4 regions of the Paenarthrobacter sp. NPDC091669 genome follow, and region 1 is predicted to be linked to each of the others. Evidence: riboswitches for the same ligand, from Rfam matches in the RefSeq annotation. Region 1 holds a riboswitch; each other region holds the start of a gene.
What was found. Region 1 has a riboswitch for thiamine pyrophosphate ahead of thiD (bifunctional hydroxymethylpyrimidine kinase/phosphomethylpyrimidine kinase). Riboswitches for the same ligand answer to the same signal wherever they lie in the genome.

Region 1 (6,970 bases):
AATCAGTGGACCGCCAGATGATTGTCCGCCAGCGCGACGACAGAATTCAGATCGGCGTTCTGGAAGATGGCGTGCTTGCCGAGCACTTCGTCTCCAAGACACAGCAGGACTCCCTGATCGGCAACGTCTACCTGGGCAAGGTCCAGAACGTCCTGCCGTCCATGGAAGCTGCCTTCGTGGACATCGGACGCGGCCGCAACGCCGTGTTGTACGCAGGTGAAGTCAACTGGGATGCGGTTAACCTCGAAGGCCAGCCGCGTCGGATCGAGAATGCGCTGAAGTCCGGCGATTCCGTCCTGGTCCAGGTCACCAAGGACCCCGTAGGCCACAAGGGTGCCCGCCTGACCAGCCAGATCTCCCTGCCCGGCCGCTACCTGGTGTACGTGCCCGGTGGTTCCATGACCGGCATTTCACGCAAGCTCCCCGACGTCGAACGCAACCGCCTCAAGCGCATCCTGAAGGACCGTTTGCCGGAAAACGCCGGCGTCATTGTCCGCACGGCTGCTGAAGGTGCGTCGGAAGAAGAACTCACGCATGACATCAACCGCCTGCGCGCCCAGTGGGAAGGCATCGAAGGCCAGGCTTCCTCCACCAAGGTCCTGGCACCGGAACTGCTCTACGGCGAACCGGACCTGACCATCAAGGTGGTCCGTGACGTCTTCAATGAAGACTTCTCCAAGCTGATCGTTTCCGGCGACGACGCCTGGGACACCATTGAGGCTTACGTCACCTACGTTGCCCCCGACCTTGTGGGCCGCCTTGAGAAGTGGACCAAGGACCAGGACATCTTCGGTGCGTGGCGCATTGACGAGCAGATCCACAAGGCACTGGAACGCAAGGTCTTCCTCCCGTCCGGTGGCTCGTTGGTCATCGACCGCACCGAAGCCATGACCGTGGTGGACGTCAATACGGGTAAGTTCACCGGCAGCGGTGGAAACCTTGAAGAAACCGTCACCAAGAACAACCTCGAAGCTGCTGAGGAAGTTGTTCGCCAGCTTCGCCTGCGTGACATCGGTGGCATCATTGTCATCGACTTCATCGACATGGTCCTTGAGTCCAACCGCGACCTCGTCCTCCGCCGCATGGTTGAGTGCCTTGGCCGCGACCGCACCAAGCACCAAGTGGCTGAAGTGACGTCATTGGGCCTTGTCCAGATGACCCGCAAGCGCATGGGTACCGGCCTCCTTGAGGTCTTCGGTGAGCAGTGCGAGCACTGTGCCGGCCGCGGCGTGGTCACCCACGACGAGCCCGTGGAGCACCGCCGCGCCAACGTCGTGGCCGCCGAGCACCACCGCCCGCACACTGAGGCGCAGCAACCCACCGCCCGGACGGAACGCAAGCGGCGCCGTGGCAAGGGTGGGGGACAGGCTGTCGCCGAGGCTCCCGCGCCGGTCCACACCACTGCCTCCGCCCCTGCTGCACCTCCCGCGGCCTCCGAGCCGCAGGATCCGGCAAAGCAGGCCAAGGCAGAGGCAACCCGGGCTGCGCTGGCGACGATCGCTGCTGCCGCCCACGCTGCCCACCTTCATGATGACGAAGTCCACCGTGCAGAAGAGCAGGCGCGGGCAAGCGGCCAGCACGAGGCGCCTGTTGCCTCACAGCCCCAGGCCGGAGAGCACGCCGACCACGAATCAGAGCGCGAAGCACCGGTTCGGGAGGCACGGTCCACTCCGGTTCTGCGATTCGGCGGGGACGAGGTGGCCCTGCCATTCGGGGAACACCACGAGGAACCGCCTGCCGCCAAGCCCGCCATGAGCCTGGATCTCCTGGCCGAAGCGTTCTCCCACCTTGGCGCGGCACCCGAGGCAAAGCCCGAAACCGTGGTTCCTTCCAAGGCAGCCGCTGCGCCGCAAGCCGCCGTGGCGGGGCACGTAGATGAGGACCCTGAAGCCGCGTCGGCTTCGAAGTCACGTCGGGGGCGCCGCAACCGCAGTGCCAGCCGTGCCCAGGGCGCAGCCAATGAGACCAGCGTTGAGCACCACGAGGTAACAGCTACGGCAGCGCGCGGAACGGCACATGAGGCCAAAGCGCCGGCGGAGCCTGCCAAGAAGGTGGCGTCCGAGGAACCCATCATCCTTGGGGTTGGCGTTCCCGCTTCGGAGCTCTAGCATCTGATCCGCAAGGGCCCTGCAGTCACCGTCACAGGCGGGTACTGCAGGGCCCTTTGCTGTCCTCTCCCGGCGGTCATATCCGGTCTTGTGCGTGGCGCAGTTCCCAGGCTTCGCTGCATCCCGGCTACGCTGGTGGACTGACACGGGGTGCCGGGCATTGGGCCAGGCTGAGATCCAGACCCGTTGAACCTGTCCGGTTAGCACCGGCGAAGGGATGTCCCCATGACGTCATCGTCGTATTCTTCCGTGTACCCTCTGGTTGTTTCCGGCCGCGAAACGCCCCGTGTATTGAGTATCGCGGGATCGGACCCCTCCGGCGGTGCCGGTATCCAGGCAGACCTGAAGAGCATTGCCGCCCAGGGGGGCTACGGCATGGCGGCGGTCACCGCGTTGACGGCCCAAAACACGCTGGGTGTCAGTGCCGTGCACGTTCCACCCGTGGAGTTCCTGCGACAGCAATTGGAAGCCATCAGCACGGACATCGCCATCGATGCCGTCAAGATCGGAATGCTCGGTGACGCTGCGGTGATCGATGAGGTCCGCGGCTGGCTTGAGGCGGTGCGTCCCGCCGTCGTGGTCCTTGACCCGGTGATGGTGGCCACCAGCGGTGACCGCCTCCTTCGAGGGTCCGCCGAGCAGGCACTGCGCGCCCTCCTGCCGTTGGCAGACCTTATTACCCCGAACCTCCCGGAGCTTGCCATGCTGTTGGGGGAGCCTGAAGCTGCTGATTGGGAGTCGGCATTGAACCAGGGCAAGCGGCTGGCTGCTGAGTGCGGCACCACGGTTTTGGTGAAGGGCGGACATCTGGCAGGGACGGAATGCCCGGACGCGTTGGTCAACACCAGCGGACTCCTGCGGCAGGATGTCATTGAGGTAGCCGGACCCCGCATCGAAACGAAGAACAGCCACGGCACGGGCTGTTCGTTGTCGTCCGCTCTGGCCACAGTCCAGGCCCGCACCGGCGATTGGGAAGCTTCCCTGCGCGAGGTCAAGCCGTGGTTGCTCCAGGCGTTGCTGCATTCGGACAGCCTCGACGTAGGCAAGGGAAATGGGCCGGTCCACCATTTTCACCACCATCAGGTCCTGAGGCCGGGGGAATTCGCCGCGGCGCTGTGGAAGGAAGCCGCTCCGGAACTCGCGGCAATCCACAAGCTCAGCTTTATCGACGGCCTGCAGTCGGGCGACCTCCCTGAAGCAGCGTTCAGTTACTACCTTGCCCAGGACGCCATCTACCTCAACGGGTATTCCAGGGTCCTGGCGCGAGCGGGCGCCCTTGCGCCCACGGAGGAGGAACAACTGTTCTGGGCGAAAGCCTCACAGCAGTGCCTTGAGGTCGAATCGGAACTGCACAGGAATTGGCTCAGTACCCGCGAGGCATCCCCGGTGACCGGACCCGTCACCAAGTCCTATGTGGACCACTTGCTGGCATCCTCGGCCGCCGGCAGTTACGCCGTGGTGCTGGCGGCCATCCTGCCGTGCTACTGGCTCTACGCAGAGGTGGGCCAGCAGCTCCACGCATCGTTCGTGGACGCGGGAGCCCCGGCAGCGCATCCCTACGCGGACTGGCTCAGGACCTACGCCGATGAAGAGTTTGCTGCCGCCACCAGGAATGCGATCAATTTCACGGACGCCGCTGCGGCGGCAGCTTCCGAGGGCGAGAGGGCGTCCATGCTGGAGGCGTTTGCCCAGTCCTGCCGCTATGAGACTGCATTCTTCGACGCTCCGCGGCTGTTCGCCTGACCGTTTCAGTGCGGGCTTTTTATCCCCGGGTCCCAAGGCGCCTCAGCGCGTCGCGGGTCAAATCACGTTAATCGCTCCAAACCCTGTAGGCTGTATGGGCACGGTGCCGGGAGAGTCCGTTACAACTGGTGATGCAAGTCACGTGGTAGCCTCCGGACCCGGCCTCATTTGCAGCCGAGGGTCAAACTAGCGTAATCTTGATCTTCGGTGCTTACGCCAACACTTGGGTTATGCCCCTTGGAATTGTTCAAGGGATGACTCGCGGACTTCGATCAGAAGTCCACGGCGTTGAGGCACAGCGCGAACCAAGCCTGATTTCGGTTCCAGGTTCCGCACGCAAATTTAGTTATAAACGTCGAGAGAAGTGAGTACCCAAGTGGTGTACGCGATTGTCCGCGCAGGCGGCCGCCAAGAAAAAGTTTCCGTTGGAGACTACGTAACGCTTAACCGCGTCCCCGGTGGAGCCGGCAGCACGCTTGAGCTGCCCGCCTTGCTCCTGGTAGACGGCGAGAAGGTCACCTCCGCAGCTGCGGAACTGGCCAACGTCAAGGTTACGGCTGAGATCCTCGAGGACCTCCGTGGTCCGAAGATCGTCATCCAGAAGTTCAAGAACAAGACCGGCTACCGGAAGCGTCAGGGTCACCGTCAGGAACTGACCAAGATCAAGATCACCAGCATCGCGTAACTTTCGTTACCCGCTGTTCAGGTTTTTCAGTTTCCCCAGAAATTTAGAGGCAGGCATTTCACATGGCACACAAAAAAGGCGCGAGTTCCACTCGCAACGGTCGTGACTCCAACGCACAGTACCTGGGCGTCAAGCGCTTCGGTGGTCAGGTAGTCTCCGCAGGCGAAATCATCGTTCGCCAGCGTGGCACGCACTTCCACCCCGGTGCAGGCGTAGGTCGCGGTGGCGACGACACCCTGTTCGCCCTGCAGGCCGGCTCGGTTGAGTTTGGTACTCGCCGCGGACGTCGCGTAGTGAACATCGTTGCTGCTGCAGCTGCAGAGTAAAAACAAGTTCTGAACCGGTGGAGCGGGCCAAACGGCCCGCTCCACCGTTCTTTTAACCGCATTACAATCGACTAGGGCGCTTTAGCGCACTGGTTTTGCAACAGCGCTGGCAACAGCAACAAACGCTGTAAGTAAGACAGCAACTGAGGAGATCCACGTGGCGAGCTTTGTAGACCGGGTAGTCCTGCACGTATCCGGCGGAACCGGCGGCCACGGCTGTGTCTCTGTAAAGCGGGAGAAGTTCAAGCCGCTCGGTGGCCCCGACGGCGGCAACGGCGGCAATGGCGGCGATGTCATTCTGCGGGTGTCCGCCCAGACCACCACCCTGCTGGACTACCACCATGCACCCCACCGCCACGCCACCAATGGTGGCCCGGGCATGGGCGACTGGCGCGGTGGCAAGAACGGCGAGACCCTGATTCTTCCGGTCCCCGACGGCACCGTCATCAAGACCAAGGACGGCGAAGTCCTGGCTGACCTCGTGGGTGAGGGCACTGAATACGTCGCAGCTGCAGGCGGCCAAGGCGGCCTGGGCAATGCTTCCCTTTCCTCCCAGAAGCGCCGGGCGCCCGGCTTCGCGCTGCTGGGCATCGAAGGCGAATCCAGCGACATCGTCCTGGAACTGAAGTCCATTGCTGACATCGCGTTGGTTGGCTTCCCCTCGGCCGGCAAGTCCAGCCTGATCGCAGCCATGTCGGCTGCCCGGCCGAAGATCGCCGAATACCCCTTCACCACCCTCATTCCCAACCTCGGCGTGGTCCAGGCGGGAGAAGTCCGTTTCACCATTGCAGATGTCCCCGGATTGATCGAGGGTGCCAGCGAAGGCAAGGGACTCGGGCACAACTTCCTGCGGCACGTTGAGCGGTGTGCGGCACTGGTTCACGTCCTTGACTGCGGAACCCTGGAGTCGGACCGCGATCCGCTGTCCGATCTCGCCATCATTGAGGCCGAGCTGGAGAAGTACGCGGTAGACATGAGTTACGCCGGTGTTGACGGCGAAGTTGTTCCCCTGAACGAGCGTCCCAAACTGGTTGTCCTCAACAAGGTTGACCTGCCCGATGGCAAGGACATGGCCGAGTTCGTTCGTCCGGACCTGGAAGCGCGGGGATACCGGGTCTTCGAAGTCTCGGCAACCAGCCACGAGGGCTTGCGCCAGCTCGGATTTGCCATGGCCGAGATCGTCAAGGCTGCGCGCGACGCCGTGGCAGTCGCACCTCCCAAGGTTGCACCGCCCGTCCTTCGGCCCCGTGCAGTCAACGAGTCCGGTTTCAAGATCCGCCGCGAAGAAAAGAACCTCGAACCGCTCTTCCGCGTACTGGGCGAAAAGCCTGTGCGCTGGGTCAAGCAGACCGACTTCACCAACGAGGAAGCCATCGGCTACCTTGCCGACCGTCTGGCCAAGCTGGGCGTGGAAACTGAGCTCTTCAAGGTTGGCGCCAAGCCCGGCGACACCGTGGTCATCGGTGAAGACGATGGCGTGGTGTTCGACTGGGAGCCCACCATGATGGCCGGTGCCGAACTCCTGGCAACCCCCCGCGGCACCGACATCCGCGTTGCGGACATCGGCGACCGTCCTACGCGTTCGCAGAAGCGCGATGAGCAGCTTGAGCGCCGCGAAGCCAAGGCAGCAGCCCGTGCAGAGCTTGAAGCAGAACGCAAGGCCGGCATCTGGACTGAATCCGTCAGCGGCCGCCGCGCACAGACCATGAGGGAGAGTACCCTGGACGCCGGTGATGACGACTAGGACCGTCGACGATCCGGCCATGGCCGAAGGCCTGGAGCGCCAGGCCCTCGCCACCGCCAAGCGGATTGTGGTCAAGGTAGGGTCCTCTTCCTTGACCAGCATCAAGGGCGGTATTTCCGAGAAATCCCTTGCGGGACTGGTGGACGCCCTGGCGGACAAGCGCAATGCCGGCACCGAGATCATTCTGGTCTCTTCGGGGGCCATCGCTGCGGGCCTGGCCCCTTTGGGTCTGGCCAAACGGCCCAAGGACCTGGCCACGCAGCAGGCTGCCGCGAGTGTAGGCCAGGGACTGCTCATGGCCCGTTACACTCAGGCGTTCAGTGCCCACGGCGTCACCGTCAGCCAGGTGCTGCTAACCGCGGAC
Region 2 (6,970 bases), on a different contig from region 1:
CGCCGGGCAGCCACGGTGATGAAATGGTGGATAAAGCAATCCGGCCCCTCCACCATATTCGGTGAAGGGGCCGGACCTAAGACAAGCAGTGCTGAGCGCGTTACCGGCGGCGGTCGGTGTCGACGACGTCGACCCTGACCTGCTCGCCACCTGCCAAAGCCGCAACCACTGTGCGCAATGCGCGTGCGGTGCGTCCTTGACGGCCGATCACCCGTCCGAGGTCCTCCTGGTGAACGCGCACCTCAAGGGATTCCCCGCGGCGGTTGTTCTTGGCACTGACCTTGACATCCTCAGGGCTGTCAACGATCCCACGGACCAAGTGCTCGAGCGCTTCTGCCAGCAATTTACTCAGCCTCGGTGGTCTCTGCTTCAGCCTCGGCCGGAGCTTCTGCTTCGTCCTTCTTGGCCTTCTTGGTGATGGCTTCCGGAATGATGACGGAACCCTTCTCCGGTGCTACGAAGGCTTCCTTCGGAGCTTTGGTCTTCAGGGTGCCTTCCTGGCCCGGGAGGCCCTTGAACTTCTGCCAGTCACCGGTGATCTTGAGGATCGCAGCAACCTGCTCGGTCGGCTGGGCGCCAACGGAAAGCCAGTACTGGGCGCGCTCGGAAGCGACCTCGATGTACGACGGCTCTTCGGTGGGGTGGTACTTGCCGATTTCTTCAATGGCACGGCCGTCGCGCTTGGCGCGGGCATCCATGACGACAATGCGGTAGTACGGTGCGCGCATCTTACCGAAGCGCTTAAGGCGAATCTTTACGGCCACTTTTGTGGTCACTCCTGTTTCTGAAACGAGGTGAACCCGACGTTCTGCACCCGTGGGGCGGGCCATACTGGACGGTTCGAAGGACAAGATACGAGCACGGAGAGAGGGGCCGCACCGATCGAGTACCTGTCTATTGTGCCAGATGCCCGGAGCAAATACGACTTACGCCACGTGGGCCCGTGTGTTGTTGCTCACCCGCGGGGGGCGCAAAGTGCACCCAAACCCGAGCGAGGGGTGCTATTCGGACCAGACGTAGAGCCCGGAGCGCTCCACCTTTTCAACATCGGTTGCCAAGGCGGCCAACTGCTGGACGTACTGGCGGGATTGGGCGGCATCGAAGGGCATGTCGTCCTGCGCAGCCCAGGCGGCAGCAACGTCATCGAGGACATTTGCCTCGCCTTCGCTCTCGTACGTCAACAGCTCGGCCAGTGCCCGCACCATGGCTTCGGGGACACCCAGAAGTGCATCGCTGGTGACATCAACCAGGGCAAGTTCATAGTCGGCGCCGGCTGCGTGGACCGCCTGGCCGGCAAGATCACCCAACTGCTCCACTTCGAAATCGGTAATGCCGTCAATCCTGACGGCGGGGCCGGTGACACCCGCGCCCTTATCCAGGGCCGCTGCCCTCTTGAGCGCTTCATCGTGGGTGGCTACAAAAATTTCGGCAAAGCCCATGGAAACTCTCATTCCTTCGTGCTGACGGGGCGGCGGCACAAAACCCTGATTGGTTCCGTGCCGTCACTGCCCAGCCTAGTGCAGGAGTGGCCAGCGCGGCGGGAGTGATCCGGCGCTGCGGGGGTGGCGCTGCTTAGCGGACGGCGACCCGCAGTTTGTTCCGCCACGGATCCTCGAACTGAAGTTCGGCTCCGGTGTGGTGATTCTGCACCCCTGCGATCTTCAAGCGATCCGCAAGCGCCGCTACGTCGTCGGCGCCAGGGACCTCAATGAGCACTTCCCCCAGGCCCAGCGTGTCCTTGCGGGGCCCGGCGCCACGGCTGTTCCATACGTTCATGGCCATGTGGTGGTGATAGCCGCCGGCGGAAACGAACAGCGCCTGGCCGTGCCAACCCGCGGTCCTTTCGAAGCCGAGGGTCTCAACATAGAAGGCTTGGGCGGTCTCGACGTTGCCCACCTGAAGGTGGACATGCCCGATGCCGGCCGCCGCCTCGCGCTGTCCGGTCACCGCGGCTTCACTCAGGTGCTGCTGGAGGAAACGCTGCGGTGGCAGGGCTACGTTGTCCATTACCACGCTCTTGCCGTCCCACTGCCAGAGTTCCCGCGGCTTGTCGTAGTAGAGCTCAATGCCATTGCCTTCAGGGTCGGTGAAGTAGAACGCTTCGCTGACCAGGTGGTCGGCACTGCCCGCGAATGCGCGCGGCTCGTATTCGGCGGCAGTGGCGATGGTGGCAGCCAGTGAAGGCTGGTCCTGGAACAGGATGGCCGTGTGGAACAGACCGGCTTCCCCGCGGCCCGGAATGTGCAGGCCGGAGGCCGGGGCAAGGTGGACCACGGGCTTTCCGACGCGCCCGAGGTAGAGCCCGCCATCCTGCTCGGCCACGACTTCCAAGCCAAGGGCCCGCTGGTAGTAGTCGCTCATGACCTTCATGTCGCCGACCTTGAGCATGACGGTGCCCATGGTGAGTTCGGCAGGCAGAAGATCCTGGCTGAGTGGTGTGGTCATGTGAAGCTCCCGGTTCTGAGGTGGCCGCTCATCGGCACCTTCTATCCTACTAAATTACTTGAAGCTTCAATTTATTCCTAACGGACCAAGGAACCGCGCAGAACGATGTGCTTGAGGTGGGAAACAGCCTCCAGCTGGATTCTGGGATCCTCGGAACACAGCACGACGTCGGCACTCGCCCCTTCGCTGATGCCCTCGGCTCCCAGCCACTCCCGGGCGCGCCACGCCGCGGCGTCCAGGACCGCGGCCGGCGGCAGGCCGGCGTCGTGCAGTTCCTTCATTTCGTCGGCGATCCTGCCGTGCTTAATCACGCTGCCGGCATCCGTGCCCGCATAAATGGCCACACCGGCCTCATAGGCCTCCAGCACACGCTCGCGCCGCCGCTCCCAAAGCCGCACCATGTGGTCCGCATAGTCGGGAAACTTCGGGGCAGCCTGGGCAGCAATGTCAGGAAAGGTCGCGATATTGACCAGGGTGGGAACGATCGGCACGGCCTGCTCCACCAAACGCGGAAGGTGTCTCGGCAGCAGGCCCGTGGCATGTTCGATGCAGTCGATGCCTGCATCCAGCATGTCGTCCAGTGTGTCCTCGGCAAAGCAGTGGGCCGTTACCCGGGCACCTTCATCGTGGGCGGCAGCGATGGCGTCCTTGACGATTTTGGCGGGGAAGGAGGCGGCGAGGTCGCCCACGCCGCGGTCGATCCAGTCCCCCACCAGCTTGACCCACCCGTCACCATCCCAGGCTTCCTTCCGGACGGTCTCCACAAGTTGGTCGGGTTCGATTTCGTGCCCCAAACCGCGGAGGTACCGCCGGCTCCGGGCAATATGTCTTCCGGCCCGGATCAGCCGGGGCACGTCCGGACGTTGCTGGACCCACCGGGTGTCACTGGGTGATCCGGCATCCCGGATCAGCAGCGTCCCGGCGTCGAGGTCAGCCTGGGCCTGGGCGAGAGTGGTCTGCTCGTCAACGGCGCCGCCCACTCCCAAACCGATGTGGCAGTGGGCATCAACGAAGCCCGGGAGGACCCAGCCATCCAGCACGCGGTCCGGTGCCGTCGTGGGGCGCACAAACGTCAGGGTGCCGTCCACGGACCACATGCCGTACCGCTGGTCGTTCCGGGACACGAGCACGGGTCCGGTGAATTCGATGATCTTGGCCATGGAAAAAGCCTAGTCCGCAGGTCCAGGGAAGTTCAGGGGACGGCAACCCCGGACTCCATGTGACTGGGAGCCTCCGGGGAGCTGTGGTAGCTTCGTCTACGACCACACGGGGGCCCCTGCAGGGGCTGAGATCGGACTGATGCAGTCTGCGACCGTTGAACCTGTCCGGGTAATGCCGGCGAAGGAAGTGAGTAATCCTTTGAGCACCACCAAAACACAGCACAGCCCTGCCCAAAACCGGTCCGAATCCAGCGCAAAGACGCCGGAATCCGTGACCCAATCGCTGAAATCCCATTCATTGGCCTACCGCGAAGACCCGGACCACGGGATCCGGGTTCCCGTCACGGAGATCGCCTTGGATCCGTCGCCCAACGGCAAAGCCAACCCGGCGTTCCAGGTGTACCGCACTGCAGGTCCCGGCAGTGATCCCGTTGTGGGGCTTGAGCCCTTCCGCGCTCCATGGATCGAAGCCCGTGGCGACACCGTGGCCTACCGCGGACGGGAACGAAACCTGCTGGACGACGGCAAGTCAGCGGTTCGGCGCGGGGAAGCATCAGCGGAGTGGAAGGGCACCCAACCTGTGCCCCGCCGCGCCGTCGAAGGTAAAACCGTCACGCAGATGCACTACGCCAAGCAGGGCACGGTGACTCCCGAGATGCAGTTCGTCGCGTTGCGGGAGAACTGCGACGTTGAGTTGGTCCGCAGCGAGGTTGCCGCAGGACGGGCGATCATTCCGAACAACATCAACCACCCTGAGTCAGAGCCGATGATCATCGGCAAGGCCTTCCTGGTGAAGATCAACGCCAACATCGGCAACTCAGCCGTGACGAGTTCCATCGCGGAGGAGGTGGACAAACTTCAATGGGCCACTCAGTGGGGTGCCGATACCGTCATGGATCTCTCCACCGGGGATGACATCCACACCACCCGGGAGTGGATCATCCGCAACTCCCCGGTCCCGATCGGGACGGTCCCTATCTACCAGGCGCTGGAGAAGGTCAACGGCGAGGCGAACAAGCTGACGTGGGAGATTTTCCGGGACACCGTGATCGAGCAATGTGAGCAGGGCGTGGACTACATGACCATCCACGCCGGGGTGCTGCTGCGCTATGTGCCCCTGACCGCCAACCGGGTCACCGGAATTGTCTCCCGGGGCGGGTCCATCATGGCGGGTTGGTGCCTGGCGCACCACCAGGAGAACTTCCTCTACACGCACTTTGACGAACTCTGCGAAATCTTCGCCCAATACGACGTCGCATTCTCCCTGGGCGACGGCCTGCGCCCGGGCGCAACCGCCGATGCCAACGACGCGGCCCAGTTCGCCGAGTTGGATACCCTCGCCGAGCTGACAGAGCGGGCGTGGGAGTTCGATGTGCAGGTGATGGTGGAAGGACCTGGCCACGTGCCGTTCCACCTGGTCCGGGAAAATGTGGAACGCCAGCAGGAATTGTGCAAGGGAGCCCCTTTCTACACCTTGGGACCCTTGGTCACGGATGTCGCTCCTGGCTATGACCACATCACCTCAGCCATCGGCGCCACCGAGATCGCCAGGTACGGCACCGCCATGCTCTGCTACGTGACCCCCAAGGAACATTTGGGCCTTCCCAATAAAGACGACGTCAAGACCGGTGTCATCACGTATAAGATCGCAGCCCACGCCGCCGACCTCGCCAAGGGTCATCCCGGGGCACATGAGCGTGACGATGCCCTGTCGAAGGCCAGGTTCGAGTTCCGTTGGCGGGACCAGTTTGCCCTCTCGTTGGACCCTGTGACCGCGGAAGCCTTCCACGACGAAACGCTGCCGGCAGAACCGGCCAAGACCGCCCATTTCTGTTCCATGTGCGGCCCCAAGTTCTGTTCGATGCGCATCAGCCAGGACATCCGTGACGAATACGGATCGGAAGAGGCGCAGACCTCCATCGCGGAAATGTACAGCGGCATGCGCGGGAAGAGCCAGGAATTCCTGGCATCGGGCGGAAAGGTCTACTTGCCGGAACTTCAGGTACCCGGCAGCCCAGACACGCTTGAGGCCGGCTCAGGAAGCCTGAACTGACATGGCCCGGCCGACGTCGCCAACAAACGATCGGATGATCTGATCGCCGTCCACTGAATCCTGGGGCCGGTGTCCTCCCGCGGCAACACGGCGGAGGGCGCCGGTTTCCTGGAGGTACCCCGCGATTTCCTCGTACAGGGGTTCCCACCCACCGGTGAGGACCAACGTTGGGACGCCGGGCACAATGTGCAGCGGAGCCTCCCAGGGCGGGGCCTGGAGCCTGAGCCTGCGGGCGGAACGCCGCGCTTCGGGAGTATCCAATCCCCCCGTTTCGGCAGAAAACGCCCGGCGGTAGTACTCCCGCTGATAGTCGGCGTCGTTGAGCTGGCTCCGTACATCGAACAGCGGTTCCATCAGGGCGCGGTGGGAGGCCGTGGCTGGTAGCTCGGCTGTCAGGGATAAACAAGCAGGCTCGACCAAGCTCAGCGAGTACACCAGGTCCGGACGTTCGATGGCTGCAAGCATGGCGGAGATGGCGCCTTGCTCGTGCGCAACGACGTGGCCACCCCCCGTATCCGCCAAGGCATTGATGACGATGGCAACGTCCGCGGCAACGCTGGATCCCACGGGCTCGGCTGCAGCGTCAAAGCCATGCCGGCGCAGGAACAACGCGTCATAAGCGAGGGCCATGCCGTGCTGCTTCGGCCATGCCGCAGCACCGAAGCTGCCCAGGCCGTGAACGAAGACTACGCGCTGCTTATGCATTGGTTCAGCCTATTCCACAGCCCCGACATCCCAACTGCGGCGCGGTTGGGATGTCAGCCACGGCCTACTTGCCGAGGAACTTGTCGAAGCCCTTGGGAAGGTTGAGCGATGAGGGATCGAAGTCTGCCGCCCCCTGGCCGAAAGCCGCGCCCGACGGCGCAGCCGAGGCTGCGTTCGCCCGCTTGGCTTCGGCATCGCGCAACTCCTGTGCCGCTTTGGCAGGGTTGCCTGAACGCGCCTTCTTCTTGGGCGCATTCTTGCCGCCCTTACGGCCTCCGCCTGGACCTCCAAGGCCGGGCATGCCCGGCATGCCCGGCATGCCGCCGCCCTGGGCGAGCTTCTTCATCATCTTCTGGGCCTGCGCGAAGCGCTCCAGCAGGCCATTGACCTCGGACACGTGGACACCGGAACCCTTGGCGATACGGGCGCGGCGGGAGCCGTTGATGATCTTGGGAGCGACGCGTTCGTGCGGCGTCATAGACCGGACGATTGCTTCGACGCGGTCGATCTCCTTCTCATCGAAATTCTCAAGCTGCTGACGGATGTTCTGCGCACCCGGCATCATCATGAGCATCTTCTTCATGGAGCCCATGTTGCGGATCTGCTG
Region 3 (6,970 bases), on a different contig from region 1:
AAGCGCGTTCCGTGGACACGGCCATTGTGGCGCTTCGCCGCCACACCATGAACGTCCTGGACGCCGAGATGGAAAAGGTCCGCGCCCGTCACGGCTGCACGGCTGCCGCCGAGGAGGTGGAGTTCGCACTCCGCCGCATGGTCAAGCAACTCCTCCACATCCCCACCGTCCGTGCACGCGAACTTGCCGCCAACGGACAACAGGACGACTACGTCGCAGCCCTCGAGGCACTCTACGGAATCCAGGTGGAACAGCCCCAGGCTGCAGCCCCGGCCGCCGAATGCCCCGTGGACCACCAGCAACTCCGCTCAGAGAGCGCCTGAGCAGACGGGGCCACGCCTTCCAGCCCCAAGCAGCTCATGGTGAGCTTGCCCGGCACGGATGGTGGCGGGAAACGAGCTAGTAAACGGGCTTCGCCGGTTCGACGTCGCGGACCCAGGCGAGGATACCGCCGTCGAGATGGCTGACCCGCGTGTAACCCGCTTTCCGTGCGGCCTCCAACACTGCAGCCGAGCGCGTGCCGGCCTTGCAGTGGAAAACGATGTCCTTGTCCTGGGGCAACTCCACCCACGCTTCGCCGGAGAGAATACGGCCCTGCGGAATGAGGACGGAACCATCAATGCTGACGATGCTGTGCTCGCCCGATTCCCGGACATCCACCAAGTCGAAGTCCCTCTCCCCCGCCTCACGCTCTGCGAGCATCGCGGCGAGATCCTTGGCGGACACAGTGTGTTCCTGGTCGGTCGCTGCCGGTGGCGTCACACCGCAGAAAGCTTCGTAGTCCGTCAGCTCCGTGATGGGTTCGGCTTCCGGGTCCTTGGAGACCTTGATCTCGCGCCAGCTGCCGCCCAGTGCGTCAAAGAGCGCCACCCGCCCCAGCAGTGAACGCCCGACGCCGGTGATCAGCTTCACGGCTTCGGTCACCATGAGCGAACCAACCGCCGCGCACAACATGCCAAACACTCCGCCTTCGCCGCAGGACGGCACCGAACCGGCGGGAGGGGCTTCAGGATAGAGGTCCCGGTACGTGGGGCCGTGCCCGGCCCAAAACACGCTGACCTGGCCGTCGAAGCGGAAGATGGAACCCCACACGTACGGCTTGCCGAGGATGGCGGCGGCGTCGTTGACCAGGTAACGCGTGGCGAAGTTGTCAGCGCCATCGAGGATGAGGTCGTACTGCGCAAACAACTCCAAGGCGTTGGATGAGTCCAGCCGGATGTCATGCAGGACGACCTTGACCAGCGGATTGAGTTCGTTGATGGCGTTGCGGGCGGACTCGATCTTGGGGATGCCCACGTCCTTCACGCCGTGGATGACCTGGCGCTGCAGGTTGCTGAGGTCCACCACGTCATCGTCAACGATTCCGAGTGTGCCGACGCCGGCCGCCGCCAAGTACAACAGGGCCGGAGAACCAAGTCCGCCGGCGCCTATGACGAGCACTTTGGCATTCTTAAGCCTGCGTTGGCCCAAGGCGCCGATTTCGGGAATGATGAGATGCCGGGAGTATCGCTCCACCTCGGCCGGCGTGAGTTCGGCGGCCGGTTCAACAAGGGGCGGCAGGACAGCGGGCGCAGCGGGGCGGGCAGCAACAATTGAGGCCATACCCCAATGTATGCCTGCCGATGCCGCCCGGTCATATTACCCACCGGTAGAGTGGTCATAACTGCAAAGGAAAGGCGGCAGACTGTGGCTGACGGCACAAGGGCACACGATGGGGCACCGGCCAAGCAGGAACGGGCTGTTTCAACGCGTTCACCAAGGTTGCCGCGCGACGAGCGCCGGGCGCAGTTGTTGAATGCGGCGTTGGAAGTCTTCGTCTCCAACGGTTTCCATGGCGCGGCCATGGACGAAATCGCCGAGGCCGCCCATGTGAGCAAACCAGTGCTGTACCAGCACTTTCCGTCCAAGCGTGAGCTGTACATGGCCCTTTTGGATAGCCACCTGGCCACGCTGACTGAGCTGATGCTCAGCGCCTTGAACTCCACCTCGGATAACAAGGAACGCGTGAAAGCGGTGATGCGGGCCTACTACCGGTTCATCGCAGATGACGATCAAGCCCACCGGCTCGTCTTCGAATCGGACCTCATCAACGATCCCGATGTGAGCTCCCGCCTGGAGACTTTCAACAAAACGTTCGCGGATGCGGTGGCCCATGTCATTGCCGAGGACACCAAGCTGCCTCCCCTGGAGGCGCAACTCCTGGGCCGTGGTCTGGCCGGAATGGCGCAGGTCAGCGCACGTTACTGGCTTGAAACGGACGGAAACCTTGACCTCGATGTGGCCAGTGATCTGATCTATCGTTTAGCTTGGCGCGGAATCAGTCGATTCCCCAAAGAGTCCTAGGCTACAAATAGAGGACTGACTTAATACTTGATTGGCTTGGAGGCCTTGCTGTGGAAGTAAAGATCGGCATTCAGAACGTTGGCCGTGAAATCGTGCTCGAATCCGCTTTGGATGCAGACGCCGTGGCCAAGATCGTGGCGGAGGCCGTGTCCAAGGGCTCGGAATTGCGCCTGACCGACGAGAAGGGCCGCCAGATCATTGTTCCCGGCAGCGTCCTGGGCTACGTGGAGATCGGCGCAGAGGAAGTCCGCCGCGTCGGTTTCGGTGCCCTCTAGGCCCTCCCCTTAACGCAGTCCGCAAAGGAGTCTTCATGCTTTCACTCGTCGTGGTGGTTCTGGCCACCGTAGCCACCGGTTTCATCGTGTGGGCCAACGACAAGAGGCACGGCAAGTACGGCATCGCTTTGCCGGCCGGTGTTTCGGTGGCTGTGGGCACCCTGAGCTGGATTGCGTTCATCAGTGTCGGTCTGGGCTACCAGCCCGGGGCAACCTGGATTCCCTGGGTCTTGCCCATCGTCCTGGGAACTGCCGCCGCCGCAGCCGTGGTGGTCTTCCTCGGCCGGACCCGCACCCGGCACGATACCGCGGCGCTCACCAAGGCGCTTAGGCTCTAGCAACACGAACAAACGACAGTGACCGTCGCCCTCGGGCGATGGTCACTGTCGTTTAACGCCTTGCCACCACGGTTCGGGGTCAGCTGGGCTCAGGGTTCCGGATACCGCTCCGGCTGGGCGGCTGCGCCCAGCCCTGCCGCGGCTTCGCTCACGGAGGCCGCAGCGGCAATATCGCGTGGGGTGACTGTCCCGCCGGCGTCGTGGGACACATACCGCAAGTAAACCCTGTTGTAGCGCCATTCCAGATCGGGGTGGTGGTTTTGCTGTTCGGCGATCTCACCGACCGCCGCAATGAGCGCCAGCGCTTCGGCCGCCGTCGGGGTTTTATAGACGGTGACCAGGCCGTCCTGGTACTTCCAGTCGGGAAGCTCCCGGAGGGCATCGTCGACATCCGCCCGGGTCAGGTGGTCACGGTTCCCTGCCACTGCTGCTCCTCCTCGCGACGACACGGCGGACATCTAGAGGAACTCTGCCCGGCCCTCCATGGCCGACGACGCCAAAGCGTGCTCACGCCGCGGAATACGTCCCGCCTGCTTGGCCAGCCTACCGGCGATCACGGCGTGTTTGAAGGCCCCACCCATCTGCACCGGGTTCTGCGCCCGAGTGACAGCGGTAGCCAGAAGCACGGCGTCGCAGCCCAATTCCATGGCGAGGGCGGCATCGGAGGCCGTCCCTATTCCGGCATCAAGCACCACGGGGACTGAGGCCCGGGACACGATGAGTTCAATGTTGTGCGGGTTCAGGATGCCCAGACCGGTTCCGATCGGCGAGCCCAGGGGCATCACAGCAGTGACACCCAGGTTCTCGAGGCGCAGGGCCAGGACGGGATCATCGTTGGTGTAGGCGAAGACCTTGAATCCACGGTTCACCAGCTGTTCCGTTGCCTCAACCAGTTCCACGGCGTCTGGAAGGAGCGTGTGTTCGTCGGCGATGACTTCCAGCTTGACCCAGTCGGTTTCCAGGGCCTCCCGCGCCAGTTCAGCCGTCATCACGGCGTCTTTGGCCGTAAAGCAACCGGCGGTGTTGGGCAGCACGCGGATGCCGTGATCTACCAAGAGTTGGAAGAGGGATCCTGTTTCGGCGGGTGAATAGCGCCGCATGGCCACTGTGGTGAGCTCAGTCCCGGACGCCAGGAGCGCCGCGCCCAGGCCGTCCAGGCTCGGGGCACCTCCCGTGCCCATGATCAGGCGGGAGCCGAAGTGGACGCCGTCGATCACCAGGGCGTCAGTAATGACCTCTGTGTTTGCTGTCGTCATGCTGTCAGCCTCCTTGGACTGCGGTAACAAGTTCGAGTTCATCTCCGTCGGCGAGCGCCGTTGCGGACCATTGGCTGCGCGGCACCAGCTCGGAATTGCGGGCGACGGCGACACCCAGCTTGCCGCCGTCGGCTGCCTGTCCGCGGTGGTCCAGGACGCGGCCGGTGACGGCCGTGACCAGGGTGCTGACCGAAGCGTCCTCCGGCACGGCGTGATCGGATCCGTTGAGTTTGATGTTCATGCTGTTTCCTTGCTGGGTGCGTGTGCCGGCGTGAGCGCCCGCACTGGGAATGTCGTGGTCTCGAAGCGATCGGGGCGGAACGGGGCCCAGCGGGGGTCCGGCGAGCCGTGGATCAGCCCGCCCACGATCCGCGCCGCCACAGGCGTCAGGAGGACACCATGCCGGAAGAATCCCGTGGCGATCACCAGGCCATCAACATCCCCGCTGGTACCGGCGACCCGTCCAAGCAACGGGGCGTTGTCCGGAGTGCCGGGGCGGGCCCGGGCCGTTGCTTCGAGCAGTTCAAGTTCCGCCACTGCGGGGACCAAGGCCTGGGCGTCCCTCAGCAACTGGTAGACGCCCCCGGCTGAGACCACGTTGGAGGACGCCGATAGTCCGTCCTCGCGTTGGGTGGCCCCGATGACTACCGTGCCGTCGTCCCGGGGCACGATGTAGACGGGCACTCCGCGGACCATCCCGCGGACGGTGGAGGTGAGGAGTGGCCTGAGGTGTTCAGGCACCCGAAGCCTGAGGATGTCGCCATACACCGGCCGCACGGGAAGGCTGAGCCTGTCGGGGAGCCCCTCCAGGCCTGCCGCACCCAGTCCGTTGGCGACCACCGTTTCGGTGGAGTGAACAGCGGCACCGGACTCGAGTTCAACTCCTGAAACCCGCCCTCCGTCCCAGAGCAAACGGCGCGCCGTGGAAGCCACGGCGAACCCATCATCGGCGCCCGAAACCCAGGTGGAGTCGCTGGCCGCGTGGCGTGCCATTCCAGACAGCAGGCATGCCGCCAACTTCCGGGGATCAACCTGGTGATCGGCGGGAATGTCGAAGGCACTGGAAATTTGGGGGCTGAGGAGGGGTTCGCGATCCCGGGCGTCGCGCAGGGAAAGCGGCTCAATTCCCAGGCCTGCGGCACGCTGCACCGCACGAAGATCTGCAAGCGCCCTGCGGTCCGCGGCGTCGGCACCCACGGCGAGTGTCGGCGTCGTGCGGTATCCGGTGTCTTCTCCTCCGTGGCTCAGGCTTGCGGCGAAGGACGGCCACAGCCGGGACGATTCCAGCATCAGCTCGAGGAGGTCTTCCTCCTGGTAGTGCAGTTCGCTGACGGGGGCAAGCATTCCTGCGGCAGCGAACGTGGCTCCCGAGGCCGGTGCGGGGTCGATCAGCACCACTGAGCGGCCAAGTCGTCGTGCTTCGTGAGCGATGCCCAGACCGATGACGCCGCCACCAATGACAGCTACGTCGGCATGCATGGAGGTTTGGCGGGGATCTGCCATTCCGGTTTCCTTCCCTACGCCGGTACTAGCCGGATCAGGTCAAGCGGTCGGCGCTGAAGCCCTCTCAGCCGGACGGTCATATAACGAACGTCGCGGCTCCCGCAGTACGTGCCCAGTTTAGAGGAACTACTCTGGTTTCCATGACCCCGACTGATGCCCTTGCCACTGCCCGCCTGTATCTGTGCACTGATGCCCGGAAGCGGCAAGGCGATTTTGAAGACTTCGTGGACGCCGCTTTTGAGGGTGGCGTGGACATCATCCAGCTGCGCGACAAAACCCTGGAAGCTGCCGAGGAGTTGGAATTGCTGGCGGTCCTGCAAGGAGTTGCGCAACGTCACGGACGGCTCTGGGCTGTCAACGATCGCGCCGACGTTGCCAATGTTTCCGGGGCTCCGGTGTTCCACATCGGGCAAAAAGACCTCCCGTTGACGGTGGCCCGAAGGTTGCTTCCGGAGCCCGTCACGATCGGTCTCTCCACCCACTCCCCGGAACAGGTCAATGCGGCCATCGCAGCCTCACCAGGACAGGGAGGCCTGGATTACTTCTGTGTAGGCCCGGTCTGGGCAACCCCGACCAAACCCGGCCGCGAAGCCGTGGGACTGGACCTGGTCACATATGCCGCAGAAGCGAGCAAGCGTGCAGATGAGACCACCGGCGGTGCCGTGAACCTGCCCTGGTTCGCCATCGGAGGGATCGATCTCAGCAACGTGGAGCAGGTACTGGCTGCGGGAGCCAGCCGGATCGTCGTGGTCCGTGCCATCACCGAAGCTGCGGATCCGACGACGGCAGCCAAGTCGCTGCTGGAGGCGCTGGACGCCGCCTGAGCCTGGGCGTTAAAGCCGTTAAAGCCGTTCACGGCGTTCAGGGTGAGGCCTGGTCAAGCCGTCATGCGGTGAGGCCCAGGGCCGTCATCCGGCGTGAATGCCGCTCGGCGAGCTCGCCGGTCAGTCTCTTGACTGCGGCGCGGGCATCGCCACCGCTTTTTAGCGTTGGCCCCAACTGCGGGTGCTCCATGCCCACCCTCTGCGCCTGCGTCAGTGCTTCCCCCACCAGCCGGCGGCCCCACAACGCCAGGCGTGAGGCCAGTCGAGGGTCATCGGCCAAGGCCCGCCGCAAAAGGACTCGAAGAACCTCGGTTGCTTGGTCGGGAGCGGCAACCCGGTCCACGAACTGCTGTGTTGTTGGATCGAGGAAAGCAGCGACAGCCCGGTAGAAGTCCGAGGAGACGGTGTCGATGACGTACGCCTTCATCACG
Region 4 (6,970 bases), on a different contig from region 1:
TCCCGGCCATGAACCTCGCAGGCATCCCACCGTTCTCAGGCTTCCTGGGAAAGTTGGGTCTCCTGCAGGCCGGTGTGGAACTGGGCACACCCTTGGCCATCACGCTGGTGGTGGGTGGCGTGGTCACCAGCCTCCTGACGCTGCTGGCCATCGCCCGCGTATGGAACAGGGCCTTTTGGCGCAAGCCCGAAGACGCCGAGTATCCGGACCCTGCTCTCCTGAATCCCGGAAACGTGGGCGTCTTGCCGCGGACCATGGTTGGTTCGACGGCGGGACTGGTAGTTTTCGGGGTCGCGCTGACGGTCTTCGCCGGTCCGCTCTTCCACGTGGCTGACGGTTCGGCAGGGATCATGCTGGATCGTTCGGCGTATATCCACTCGGTCCTGGGCGACTCGGTCGAGGTGCCACCGCTTGGGCCGCCCGAGGAACTGCAGACGGGTGATGCCAAATGAGCCGTAAGCCCATTTCATTCCGCACCGAACTGCCCCTGCTCATTTGGTTGGTCATTGTCTGGGGCGCACTGTGGCGGGATTTCAGTCCCGGGAACCTGCTGTTCGGTGCGCTGATAGCCGTGCTGGTAGCCAAGCTGTTCTACCTTCCACCCGTGGAACTGAGCGGCAGGTTCAACATCCTGCGCGCCATTCCCTTCGCCCTGATGTTCCTCGCCAAAGTGGTGGCAGCGAGCTTCCTGGTGTTGTTCCTGGCCGTGGTCAAGGGACCCAAGGTGCGCAGCGCCGTCGTCGCCGTTCCCTTGCGCAGCCACTCGGACCTGATGGTGACGGCCACGGGGCACGTCATCTCGCTGATTCCGGGTTCGCTGGTGGTGGAAGTGGACCGGTCGACGTCCACGCTGTACCTGCATGCGCTCAATATCTACGAAGAAGCGGACATCGACAAAATTCGCGAGGAAGTCCAGACCATTGAAGCGCGGTTGATCCGGATCATGGGCACGCGCGAAGAAATGGAAGCCCTCAACGCCGAAGTACGTCCTGGAATGGAAGGGGCAGCACGATGAAGGAGATCATCCTTGTGGTCACGGCGGTGATCCTCAGCCTGGCTGCCGCGGGCGCGATTGTCCGGATCGCCATCGGCCCTTCCCTGCTGGACCGCGTGCTGGCCTCGGACGTCTTGCTGGCCATCCTGGGTGCTGCACTGGCGATCGACATGGCGATGAACAGGCACCTCAACAACCTGATGCTGCTGGTGGCCCTCGCGGTGATCGGTTTCATCGGATCTGTGACCGTTGCACGGTTCGTGGCTGAACGGAGGGAGCAGAACAATGAGTCCTGATGCCACCGGCGTGGATGTCGTGGTCGATGCTGTCACCGCAGTGTTCCTGGTGGTGGGCGCCTTGATGTCCTTGGGCGCTGCCATCGGTTTGCTGCGATTCCCGGACCTCATGAGCCGCATGCACGCAGCTACCAAGCCCCAGGTCCTGGGGTTGTTCCTCATGCTTGCTGCGATTGGCCTGCAAATGCGGACGTGGTGGGTTTGGCCGGTTTTGCTGGTGGCATGGATTTTCCAGTTGTTGACGGCACCTGTGTCCGCCCACATGGTGGGTCGCTCCGCCTACCGCACCAAGCACGGCCACCGCGAGATGCTCACGAAGGACGAACTCGAGGCTGTTGTGCAACGGGCGGCTGCGGGGCAAGAACCCCGGAACGACCGCTAAAAGTCCCAGTCACAGCAAACGCGGGGTCGCTCTGCGTCCACTGGTGTTCATTCCATCAGGTGGAGGCAAAGCGGCCCCGCGTTGTTGTCTGTGGTTGCGGGCTAGACGATGTCGTGCGTCTTGGCGAAACGGGCAATGGCACGCTGGGTGCCACGGCTGGCCAGCACCTGAATCAGGGTGCTGACGAAGGCTGAGATCAGCGCAAAAGTCAGTGCTGAACGCAAGCTCGTTTCCATGTCGTCGTTGCCCAGGGGTGGTTTGCTGCCAGTGGCCTTTTCCCACCCTTTGTTGACGAGTTTGGTGCCTACGAAGCCCGCTCCGAGGCTTACTCCGGCACCGATCAGCTTGAAGAAGAGGTTCATGCCCCCAGCCTAGCCTTCCGAGGGCCGACTCAAGAGTCAGTGGCGGCTTTCGCGCTCTTTCAGGAACGCTGCCAAGGACCCAACGGGGGCCAGCACGGGAACAACAGCGTGCTCTGCCGACCAGACAGCGTCCACGGTCTCAAACCCAGCGATTTCCTTGAGCAGGTAATAGGTGGGCGGCATCAGCTTCAATGTGCCGGCCGCTTCCGCTTCCAGGATTCCGGCCACCGGCATCCACAACGATTGCCAGGCCTCCGTGGTTTGATGCTGCGGCTCGGCTCCCGGGGAAGGCTTGGCAAGGTAGAAGTAGGTGTCAAAACGCTTCGGCATGTCCGTAGGCGTGATCCAGTTGGCCCAAGGGCGGAGATCCGCAGCGCTGATGCTGAGCCCGGATTCCTCCTGGACTTCGCGGATTGCGGCTGTGAGGACAGTCCCTGCGTTGGTTTCGGCCTGCGTTGAGCTGGTGCCCGTGCCGGTGCCGGTGCCGGTGCCGGAGTTGGCGTCGGCGCCGATGGAACTCGAACACCAGGCGGCAGCGTGGCGTTGAAGCAGGTCCGCTGGATAGTCCCAGCCTGACTCGTCCGCCGCATCCACCCGGCCGCCGGGAAAGACCACCATTCCGGCAGCGAAATCCATGGTGCTGACCCTGTGCTGGACGAACGCTTCGAGCCCGCCCGGGGCATCACGGAGAAGGATGACGCTGGCAGCGAGCCGGGGCTCGGATATGGTGCCGTCGGCGGCAGGGCCATCCTGAGTGGGTAGGTCCGTCATGAATGTGCCCCTTTGCCGCGGTCGAGTCTGCTGGATCATTCTCTCAGGTCTCTTCGTGTGGCGGCGTGAGGGGTGTAGAGCGGGCCTCGCAACGCAATGCAACGCACCCCGCTTCGTCCGATTGTGACCACGGCCCGGCAACGGACCAGCGCCCGCGACACACGCAGGTGTAAACTGAACCAGCCCATCAGGGCAGATTTGATAACGACAGGGGAGCGCCGCCGTCGGACCTTGCAGAGATGCAGGAGACGCGAGGGCGCTGAGAGTGCGGACAGCCGCAGACCCTCGAACCTGATCCGGTTAGTACCGGCGCAAGGGAGTCGAGCTTCTCAGAGTGTCCGGATCCGGACGGCGCAGGCCGGTTGGAATTCCGGGGAGCACTTTCCCCTCCTGTAACCTCAGGAGGCAGAAAATGACCACGGTAAACGTGAAGAAGACCAGTTATAACTGGCGTGTTGTAGACATCGTTGTGGCGGCCTTGATCGCCATCGCGGGCGGCGTGATCTTCTGGGCATGGTCCCAGGGCGCCGCACTGGTATCCATCCCCATGAACGCGACGTATCCGCCGCTCACCGGCCTGATCGCCGGTGGCTGGATGATCCCCGCAGTCCTGGGCATGCTCATTATCCGCAAGCCGGGCGCAGCGTTGTTCTGCGAAGCCGTCGCAGCCACCGGTGAGCTGATCATGGGTTCCCAGTACGGCACCACCGTTTTGATCTCCGGTGTCTTGCAGGGCCTCGGCGCCGAGCTGGTCTTCGCAGCTTTCCGGTACAAGAAGTTCAACCTGCCCACGGCCCTCCTCGCGGGTGCCGGTGCGGGCCTCTTCTGCGGCCTGAACGACTCCTTCCTCCCATGGGGCTGGAACATCGCCTATGAGGCAATGGACAAGCTGGCGTACATCACTTTCACTACCATCTCGGGTGCCATCATCGCCGGCGCACTGTCCTGGATTGCCACCCGTGGCTTGGCGAAAACCGGCGTGCTGAGCTCCTTCGCATCGCGCAAGGCCGCGTCGGAGCCCGTCTTCAGCTGATGCCCGCCACGCAGAGCGGCAGCAACAACAGCAGCCCGGTACGGCCTGCCGCCATCTCCGCCGAGGGCTGGGGTTGGCGGCATGCCGGCCGGTCCACTCCGGCCATTCATGGGTTGGACCTCCGGATTGAACCGGGCGAGCGGGTTCTCCTTCTGGGACCATCCGGTGCCGGCAAATCAACGCTGCTGCACGCCCTCGCCGGTGTGCTGGGCGATGAGGAAGACGACTCGGACGAGTCCGGTTCACTGCTGATCGATGGCGTCGCGCCCCGGGAGCAGCGTGGCCGCGCCGGGTTGATGCAGCAGGACCCGGAAACGCAGGTGGTCTTGTCGCGGATTGGCGACGACGTCGCCTTCGGTGCCGAGAACCTTGCTGTGCCCCGGGACGAGATCTGGTCCCGCGTCCATGAAGCGCTCGACGACGTGGGGTTGCGTACCGCCGCGGGCGGCGGTTTGGCCTTGGACCACCCGACGGCGGCACTCTCCGGAGGGCAGAAGCAGCGCCTTGCGCTGGCGGGTATTTTGGCGATGCGACCCGGCTTGATCCTCTTGGACGAGCCCACGGCCAACTTGGATCCGGCAGGCGTGCTGGAAGTACGTGACGCGGTGAAGCGTTGCCTGGACAAGACCGGCGCCACACTGGTGGTGGTGGAACACCGCGTGTCCGTGTGGAAAGACCTCGTGGACAGGATCGTCGTCCTGGCACCGGGCGGAGTCCTCTTGGACGGCCCACCGGACCAGGTCCTGTCCGAGGCCCGCAGCAAGTTGATGGCTGCAGGCGTCTGGGTGCCGGGGTACGTTCCCGCAACCCGCGAACGACGCAGCCAAACCCACACCGCCCCACTGCTCCTCGCAGCCCAGGACCTCGCAGTTTCCCGGCAAAAACCGCGGCGCAAGGGTTTCAAGACCTTCCCGCCCGTCCCGGTGCAAACGGGAATCACCGCGCAGGTCAGGGCCGGCCAAGCACTGACCATCACTGGTCCCAATGGTGCCGGAAAGTCCACGTTCGCGCTCACGTTGGCCGGCCTTTTGGCGCCGGTGGACGGTACGGTGAGTGCCGCCGTCGAGCTTTCCGAGGGGGCCGGCATTGACCCGTTCAAGTGGAAAGCAGACCAGCTGATTTCACGGATCGGGACGGTGTTCCAGGAACCGGAGCACCAGTTCGTCACGGGCAAGGTGCTGGACGAGCTCATGTTTGGGCCCAGGCATCTGGGCCACGGCGAAGAACGCGTGGACGAACTGTTGGAGCGGCTGCGGCTGACTCATCTGGTCGACGCCAATCCGTATACGTTGTCCGGCGGCGAGAAGCGGCGGCTTTCGGTGGCCACCGTGCTGGCCGCGCACCCCAAAGTCCTGGTGCTCGACGAGCCTACGTTCGGCCAGGACGCCAATACGTGGGCCGAATTGGCGTCGTTCCTTTCAGAGTTGCTGGACGCCGGGACAGCCGTGGTCTCCGTGACCCACGATCAGGAGTTCAGCGCAGTGCTCGGCGGAACGGAGCTGCGGCTCGGTCCGGTACACCATGGTGAAGCCACGCATCAGGAAGCGGGTGCAGCATGAGGGATGCGTTGAACCTCCGCGGGAACCATGCCCTGCTGACCCGAGCCAACCCCTTGGCAAAGTTCGTGTCCGTTTTCCTGATTTCCCTGGTGCTGGCCTTGTCCATCGACTGGGTATCGGCGTCCACGGCCTTGGTTGCGGAGCTGGCGTTGTTTCCGCTCGCCGGGCTGACGCTCAGGCTTCTGTGGCAGCGCGCTTGGCCCCTGATCATCGCGGCCGCGATCGGCGGCTGGAGCACTGCGATTGTGGCGGCGGACAGCGGCGCTGTACTGCTCGACGTCGGACTCTGGTCCATCAGCGAAGGTTCCCTTGAGCTGGGGCTGGGTTTCATGGTGCGCGGGTTGGCGATCGCGTTGCCGGCGATCCTGCTAATGACCTGCACGGACCCAACGGACCTGGCCGATGCGCTGGCGCAGAAGGCGAAGCTGCCACACCGCTTTGTCCTCGGCTCCCTGGCGGCCATGAGGCTGGTGGGCCTCATGGCCGAGGAATGGCAGACCATCGGCATGGCCCGCCGGGCCCGCGGCGTCGGTTCCCAAGGCAGCCCGCTGCAACGGCTGAAGGCCACTCTTGGCCAGAGCTTCGGGCTGTTGGTCCAAGCTGTTCGGAGGGCATCCCGGCTGGCAGTGACCATGGAAGCGCGCGGCTTCGGCGGCGGTCAGCGGACGTGGGCCCGCGAATCCACGTACTCGTTGCTGGACGCGTGGGTACTGCTGGGCGGCGTGGTCATCGCGAGCGGTGCCGTGCTCGCGGCCGTGGGTGCGGGAACGTGGAGCTTCGTCTGGCGTTAGGAAGCCTGCTGTTCCTGGATCTCGTCAAAACCTGCCCGCGTCAGGAACCCCAGCTGGGCTTCCTTCTCGGCGAGCTGGATGATGGGTCCCAGCTCAAAGCAGGTGGCCTCCAGACGACGCAGCGCCTTGGCGTTGCGTGAATCCGGTTCCACCACAATCCGGTCCTTGCCCGGCAGGGAGAACATGTACTTGATCAGGGACGTACCGAGTTTGGGCGTGAAGTGCGGGATGGGCCGGGTGGCGGGGGCCAACAGCAAGTGCATGCCGATGTCTGCTTCGCGTGCGGGGTAGGCCTCGCCCACGGGGTCGTGAAGTGGCTCGTAGGTCTGGAAAAGGGCCAACGGTTCGCCGTCAAGGACGGCCAGGAACGCGTGGTGGGTCTCCAGCGAATCAAGGAACTCGTAGATCCCCTGGACTTCTTCGCGGGAATTCTCCGTCATTCCCCAGAACTTGGCGCGGGGCTGGGTAACCCATTCGAAGATGAGGTCGATGTCCTCGGCGGGGACCAGCGGCACAAGCCGCAGCGCCCCCCATCCCTCGAGGTCTTCGGAGTAGATGGTGGTGCGGACAGAGAAGTCCTGGGCGGTGGTGGTCATGGCTTCCTTCGGGCTGATGCGTGACTGACGTGACTGATGGGATGCGGGAACGGGGTGGGTCAGGGAGTGTCTTTGATCAATTCGGGCCAGTCAGTGACCACCGGAGCGAGTTCCCCGGCGGTCCAGAGCGGGAGTTGGTCGGCAAAGTGCTGGTGGCCAGGCGTACCGGAGGCGCCGAAAGGCACG

Region 2: it holds a riboswitch for thiamine pyrophosphate, as region 1 does, so the genes downstream of both, thiC (phosphomethylpyrimidine synthase ThiC) here and thiD (bifunctional hydroxymethylpyrimidine kinase/phosphomethylpyrimidine kinase) in region 1, are expected to answer to the same signal.
Region 3: it holds a riboswitch for thiamine pyrophosphate, as region 1 does, so the genes downstream of both, thiO (glycine oxidase ThiO) here and thiD (bifunctional hydroxymethylpyrimidine kinase/phosphomethylpyrimidine kinase) in region 1, are expected to answer to the same signal.
Region 4: it holds a riboswitch for thiamine pyrophosphate, as region 1 does, so the genes downstream of both, ACIQLI_RS15135 (ECF transporter S component) here and thiD (bifunctional hydroxymethylpyrimidine kinase/phosphomethylpyrimidine kinase) in region 1, are expected to answer to the same signal.

What each region holds. Positions count from the first base shown of each region.
Region 1 covers NZ_JBIVTK010000004.1:375,988-382,957, reverse strand. Annotated here, with positions in the region: gene ACIQLI_RS09415 (Rne/Rng family ribonuclease) at 1-2,108, shown strand, start outside; TPP riboswitch at 2,245-2,343, shown strand; gene thiD (bifunctional hydroxymethylpyrimidine kinase/phosphomethylpyrimidine kinase) at 2,334-3,851, shown strand; gene rplU (50S ribosomal protein L21) at 4,228-4,536, shown strand; gene rpmA (50S ribosomal protein L27) at 4,599-4,862, shown strand; gene obgE (GTPase ObgE) at 5,020-6,606, shown strand; gene proB (glutamate 5-kinase) at 6,596-6,970, shown strand, end outside.
Region 2 covers NZ_JBIVTK010000017.1:15,444-22,413, forward strand. Annotated here, with positions in the region: gene ACIQLI_RS21480 (RNA-binding protein) at 101-343, opposite strand; gene rpsP (30S ribosomal protein S16) at 345-764, opposite strand; gene ACIQLI_RS21490 (hypothetical protein) at 1,002-1,439, opposite strand; gene ACIQLI_RS21495 (VOC family protein) at 1,573-2,445, opposite strand; gene ACIQLI_RS21500 (amidohydrolase family protein) at 2,523-3,605, opposite strand; TPP riboswitch at 3,702-3,809, shown strand; gene thiC (phosphomethylpyrimidine synthase ThiC) at 3,805-5,658, shown strand; gene ACIQLI_RS21510 (alpha/beta fold hydrolase) at 5,641-6,363, opposite strand; gene ffh (signal recognition particle protein) at 6,428-6,970, opposite strand, start outside.
Region 3 covers NZ_JBIVTK010000005.1:29,004-35,973, reverse strand. Annotated here, with positions in the region: gene ACIQLI_RS09935 (glutamyl-tRNA reductase) at 1-323, shown strand, start outside; gene moeB (molybdopterin-synthase adenylyltransferase MoeB) at 400-1,602, opposite strand; gene ACIQLI_RS09925 (TetR/AcrR family transcriptional regulator) at 1,609-2,343, shown strand; gene ACIQLI_RS09920 (DUF3107 domain-containing protein) at 2,394-2,618, shown strand; gene ACIQLI_RS09915 (hypothetical protein) at 2,654-2,956, shown strand; gene ACIQLI_RS09910 (4a-hydroxytetrahydrobiopterin dehydratase) at 3,046-3,381, opposite strand; gene ACIQLI_RS09905 (thiazole synthase) at 3,415-4,212, opposite strand; gene thiS (sulfur carrier protein ThiS) at 4,217-4,453, opposite strand; gene thiO (glycine oxidase ThiO) at 4,450-5,715, opposite strand; TPP riboswitch at 5,710-5,828, opposite strand; gene thiE (thiamine phosphate synthase) at 5,856-6,539, shown strand; gene ACIQLI_RS09885 (ferritin-like fold-containing protein) at 6,601-6,970, opposite strand, start outside.
Region 4 covers NZ_JBIVTK010000008.1:177,722-184,691, reverse strand. Annotated here, with positions in the region: gene ACIQLI_RS15165 (Na+/H+ antiporter subunit D) at 1-452, shown strand, start outside; gene ACIQLI_RS15160 (Na+/H+ antiporter subunit E) at 449-1,015, shown strand; gene ACIQLI_RS15155 (monovalent cation/H+ antiporter complex subunit F) at 1,012-1,290, shown strand; gene mnhG (monovalent cation/H(+) antiporter subunit G) at 1,280-1,672, shown strand; gene ACIQLI_RS15145 (DUF4235 domain-containing protein) at 1,774-2,034, opposite strand; gene ACIQLI_RS15140 (NUDIX hydrolase) at 2,071-2,805, opposite strand; TPP riboswitch at 3,005-3,141, shown strand; gene ACIQLI_RS15135 (ECF transporter S component) at 3,218-3,838, shown strand; gene ACIQLI_RS15130 (ABC transporter ATP-binding protein) at 3,838-5,397, shown strand; gene ACIQLI_RS15125 (energy-coupling factor transporter transmembrane component T family protein) at 5,394-6,188, shown strand; gene ACIQLI_RS15120 (GNAT family N-acetyltransferase) at 6,185-6,784, opposite strand; gene ACIQLI_RS15115 (penicillin acylase family protein) at 6,844-6,970, opposite strand, start outside.